DNA from 2 places in the Cellulomonas sp. HD19AZ1 genome. Region 2 is predicted to be linked to the other one. Evidence: riboswitches for the same ligand, from Rfam matches in the RefSeq annotation. Region 2 holds a riboswitch; the other holds the start of a gene.
What was found. A riboswitch is a leader RNA that binds a small molecule or an ion and turns the genes downstream of it on or off. The one in region 2 is predicted to bind S-adenosylmethionine.
Positions count from the first base shown of each region.

Region 1 (2,377 bases), on a different contig from region 2:
GGTGGCCGGCGCGGCGGGCGTGGTGCTGGTCATGACAGGTTCCCTCGCGGAGTCGTCGAGGCGGCGCCGGTGGGCGCGGCCGGGGTCGTGGGTGCGGTGGTCGTGGGCGGGGCGGGGTCGGCGACGGTGGTGCGCCGTCCGCCGACGAGGTCGGCGCCGTCGAGCAGGTCGAGCGCCGCCTCGTGGGTGTTGAACGTGTAGACGTGCACGCCGGGCGCGCCGCCGTCCAGCACGCCGTTGACCAGGTCGACACCGGCGCGCGTGCCGCGCCGGTGGCGCTCCGCGGGGTCGTCGGTGCCGCCGAGCAGGTCGAGCAGGCGCTGCGGCACGGGCACGCCCGTCAGCTCCTGCACGCGCAGCAGGCGGGCCGGGTCGGTGGTGGGGATGATCCCCGGCACGATCGGGATGGTGACGCCGGCCTCGCGCGCCTCGGCGACCAGACCGAGGTAGGCCTCGGCGTCGAAGAAGACCTGCGAGATCGCGAAGTCGGCGCCCGCCTCCTGCTTGGCGAGCAGCGCCTGCACGTCCTGCGCGCGTGTGCCGCCGGTCGCGTGGTTGCCGCGCGGGAACGCCGCGACCGCCACGGACAGCGGGCGGACGCGGGCGCGCACCGCCTGCGACGCGGAGCGGCCGCACCGGCGGCCCTCGATCTCGCGGAGCAGCTCGACCAGCTCGGCGGCGGTGTGCACGCCGTCGGGGTGCGGGCGCCAGTCCGGCTCGCCCGCGGGCGGGTCGCCGCGCAGCGCGAGGAACGAGCGCACGCCCTCGTCGAGGAACTCCTCGACGATCGTCGTGACCTCGTCGCGCGAGGTGCCCACGCAGGTCAGGTGCGCGATCGGGGTCAGCGACGTCTCGCGCAGCAGGCGCCGCACGAGCACGCGCGTGGTCTCGCGCGTGCGGCCCGACGCGCCGTAGGTCACGGACACGAAGTCGGGCTCGACGGTCTCGAGCTCGCGCACCGTGCGCCACAGCCGCGGCGCGGCGTCGGGGTTCCGGGGCGGGAAGAGCTCGAAGGACACGGTGGGCCGGTCGAGGGCGCCCGCCTGCTCGGCGCGCCGCCCGGCGGCCCGGGCGGGCGGCGGGGCGGGTGCCTCGACCTCGGCCACGAGGGTCATCGGGTGCGGCCCGGGAGGCACGCGGTGCGTGCGCTCACGGGGCAGCACGGGCTGCACGAGGGGTCGGTCGCCAGGGCGCAGACGGTCATCGTCACTCCATCGTTCCTGGCGGAAGCACCCACACCCTCGCAGGGAGGGGGGTTGCTGCGGCGTCGCGGAGCCAGGTCTCTCAGCCGCTCTGGATGGTCGACGACGATGCTAGCGGCCATGCCCGGATGGCGGACAGCGCTTCTCGTTCAGTGAGACGACTTCGTTCGGTCGGCGGCCCTCCCGGCTCCGACGGGCCGGAGTGGGTCGGTACAGCTCGTCGCGCGCCGACCGCCCGGGGCGACGCCGGGTGGACGGCAGGGGTCAGCGGCGGCGGCGGTGCAGCGAGGGCAGCGCCTCGCGTGCCGTGCGCTGGTGCGGCAGACCGAACCAGGACGTCGCCGGGGTCATCACGGGGACGTCGTGCAGGCCCTCGTGGACGGCCGCGAGCACCTGCGGGTCGGGCTCGCCCGCCGTCCACCACGCCTCGTGCGCGGCCTGCACGGGGTCGTGCTGCCCGTCCGGGTGCGCGTGGTGGGTCATGGGGGCGACCTTAGCGGCGGTGGGAAGGGCCCCGTCGGCCGCCGGACGCTTGTTCACCCCACGCGTCACCCCGCCGGAGCAGCGCGCGCGCCACCCGGGGGACGCGGCGTCACCCGGCCACCACGACGCACCCCGCGAGGTGGTCGTCGACCACGCCGCACGCCTGCATCGCGGCGTACGCGGTGGTCGGGCCGACGAACCGGAAGCCGAGCGACTTCAGCTCCTTGGCCAGCGCGGCCGACTCGGCGGTCCGCGCGGGCACGTCGGCGTAGCTGCGCGGGCGCTCGCGGGGCGCCGTGGGCGCGTGCGACCACAGCACCTCGTCGAGCGTGCGGCCGGAGTCGTGCAGCGCGAGCAGCGCGCGGGCGTTCGCGATCGTCGCGTCGACCTTCGCGCGGTTGCGCACGATCCCCGCGTCCGCGAGGAGCCGCGCGACGTCGTCCTCGCCGAACGTCGCGACGACCTCGGGGTCGAACGCCGCGAACGCGGCCCGGAACCCCTCGCGCTTGCGCAGGATCGTCAGCCACGAGAGCCCCGACTGGAACGCCTCGAGCGAGATGCGCTCGTACAGCGCGTGCTCGTCGTGCACCGGCACGCCCCACTCCTCGTCGTGGTAGGCCGCGTACACCGGGTCGCCGGAGCCGAAGCACCGGAACGGCTCGTCCTGCGCCGGCGGTGCGGCGGGCGTCGCG
Region 1 covers NZ_SPHX01000004.1:365,555-367,931, forward strand. Annotated here, with positions in the region: gene metE (5-methyltetrahydropteroyltriglutamate--homocysteine S-methyltransferase) at 1-33, opposite strand, end outside; gene E4A51_RS10355 (methylenetetrahydrofolate reductase) at 30-1,115, opposite strand; SAM riboswitch class I at 1,198-1,304, opposite strand; gene E4A51_RS10360 (hypothetical protein) at 1,467-1,685, opposite strand; gene E4A51_RS10365 (DNA-3-methyladenine glycosylase I) at 1,795-2,377, opposite strand, start outside.
Region 1: another riboswitch for S-adenosylmethionine. It lies ahead of E4A51_RS10355 (methylenetetrahydrofolate reductase); the one in region 2 lies ahead of E4A51_RS06560 (LLM class flavin-dependent oxidoreductase).

Region 2 (2,377 bases):
CGCCCGCGCGACAGCACGTCGAGCGTCGCGAACTGCCGCGCGACCTCCCACGGCTCGTTGAAGGTCGTGCTGATGGTGCCCGCCAGGCCGAGGCGGTCGGTCACCGCGGCGAGGGCCGCGAGCACGGGCAGCGTGTCGGGTCGCCCGACGACGTCGAGGTCGTGGATGCGACCCTTGTGCTCGCGCAGCCGCAGGCCCTCGGCGAGGAAGAAGAAGTCCAGGTGCGCGGCCTCGGCGCGCGTGGCGAGGTGCTCGAACGACGAGAAGTCGACCTGGCTGCCGGCCGTGGGGTCGCTCCACACCGTCGTGCTGTTGACGCCCGGGAAGTGCACCCCGAGCCGGACCTGCTTGCGCGGACGCGTGGTCATGACGGACCCCTCTCAGGCCGTCGCGGCGAGGACGTTGGCGGGGCGCGCGAGCCCGAGGGTGTCGCGCAGCGTCGTGCCCGGGTAGGAGGTGCGGAACAGGCCCGCGTCCTGCAGCAGCGGCACCAGCCCGTCGACCACCGCGTCGAGGTCCGTGGGCAGCACCGCCGGCAGCAGGTGGAACCCGTCGACCACCTCGCGCCACGCGTCGAGCACGGCCGCGAGGTCCGCCGGCGTGCCGACGTGCGTGAGCGACGCCGGGCGCCACGGCTCGCCCGCCAGGTCGTCGAGGACCGCGAGCCGCGCCGCCGCCGACGACCGGTCGTCGGCCAGCAGCAGGGAGGTGTCGACGAGCACGCGCAGGTCGCGCGGGTCCCGCCCCGCCGCGACGGCCTGCTCGTGCAGGCGGTCGCGCTGCGCGCGGGCCGCGCTCACGTCGGTCGCGCGCAGCCGCACGACGTCGGCGTGGCGCGCCGCGAGCGCGAGCGTCGCGTCGGACGTGACCGGCACGACGACCGGCGGACGGCCCTGCGGCGGACGGGGCGTGATCGACGGCCCGGCGACCGAGAACCGCGGGCCCGCGTGGTCGACCCGGTGCAGCTTGTCGCGGTCGACGTAGCGGCCGGTCGCGACGTCACGGATCACGGCGTCGTCCTCCCACGAGTCCCACAGCAGCCCGACGACGTGCGCGACCTCGGCGGCCTCGTCGACCGCGTCGTCGTGGTCCTGCGGGTCCTTGCGCCCGAACGCCGCGGCCTGCGCGGGGCCCGTGGACCAGCCGACCTGCCACCCCGCGCGCCCGCGGCTGACGTGGTCGACCGTGGCGATCGCCTTCGAGACGTGGAACGGCTCGGTGTGCGTCGTGTCGGTGCGCGCGACCAGGCCGATGCCGGCGCTGCGCGGTGCGAGGTGCGCCGCGAGCAGCACCGCGTCGAGCCGGCCCTGCAGGCCACCGACGGGTGCCTCCTGCAGCACGTGGTCGTCGTCGAGGACCGCGAGGTCGAGAAGGCCGCGCTGCGCGGTCGCCAGCAGGTCGGCGGTGCGGCGGGGGTCGAACCAGCCGTGCGCGGCGGCCGGGACGGTGCGCCACGCGGCGGGGTGGGCTCCGGCGTCGGTGAGGTCGACGCCGAGGTGCAGGGACGGGTGGGTGTCGGGCACGGGTGCTCCAGGGGTGCGCGGGGCCGCACCCTCGCCGGTGGACGAGGGGGTGCGGGTCCCCGGGGTGAGGGGCAGGGCGGGGTGGGGGCGCGGCGCTCCGGGGGCACCGGGGGTGCGACGACGGAGGACGGCGCGGGACGCGGCGGGCCGCACGCGGGCACGACGGCGGGCGCGTGCCCGGGGCGTCGACGCGCGGCGCGGACGCGTCAGCGGGCGGGCGTCGTCACCGCGTCGGCGCCGTCACCGCATCGGCGACGGCGAGCCGGGTGCGCGACGAGCCGGGTGCGCGACGAGCGCGGCGGCACGCGGGCGCCGCGGGAGGGTCAGCGACAGGCGCGCGGCGCCGGGCACGGCGCCGGACAGGTCGCGTGCTCGCGCCGCGCGGCCGTCTGCCTGCTCACCTGTCGCTCCATGTCGGTCCGTCCCTCGCGGTCGTTGCGCACGGCGTGCGCCTGGTCCTCACCCGGGGCACCCCGCCGCGCGGGTGGGTTGCCGTCCGACCAGCCGGGGCTTCGCGTCGGAGCTCGTGACCTGTGTCGTCGACGTAAAGCCGACTTGATTGATCGGAAATTTATGCCCGTGGGTGGCGGGTGTCAACGCCCGCGGACACGACGTCCACGATCCGGGACGCACACCGCCCCGGCGCCCCCTCCGGACGCGACGACGCCCGCCACCGCGCACGGGGCGCGAGGGCGGGCGTCGGGGTCGAGCAGGTGCCGTCAGCCGAACAGGCGCGGCAGCGTCGCCTCCCACTCGGCACGGGCCTCGGCGAGCGGCAGCGTGAACAGCCCCCGCACCTCGACGGCGGCCGCGTGCGCGTGGTCCGCGTCGTCGACGGGCGTCCCGGCGCCCGG
Region 2 covers NZ_SPHX01000003.1:64,140-66,516, forward strand. Annotated here, with positions in the region: gene E4A51_RS06555 (NtaA/DmoA family FMN-dependent monooxygenase) at 1-368, opposite strand, end outside; gene E4A51_RS06560 (LLM class flavin-dependent oxidoreductase) at 381-1,523, opposite strand; SAM riboswitch class IV at 1,950-2,055, opposite strand; gene purL (phosphoribosylformylglycinamidine synthase subunit PurL) at 2,243-2,377, opposite strand, start outside.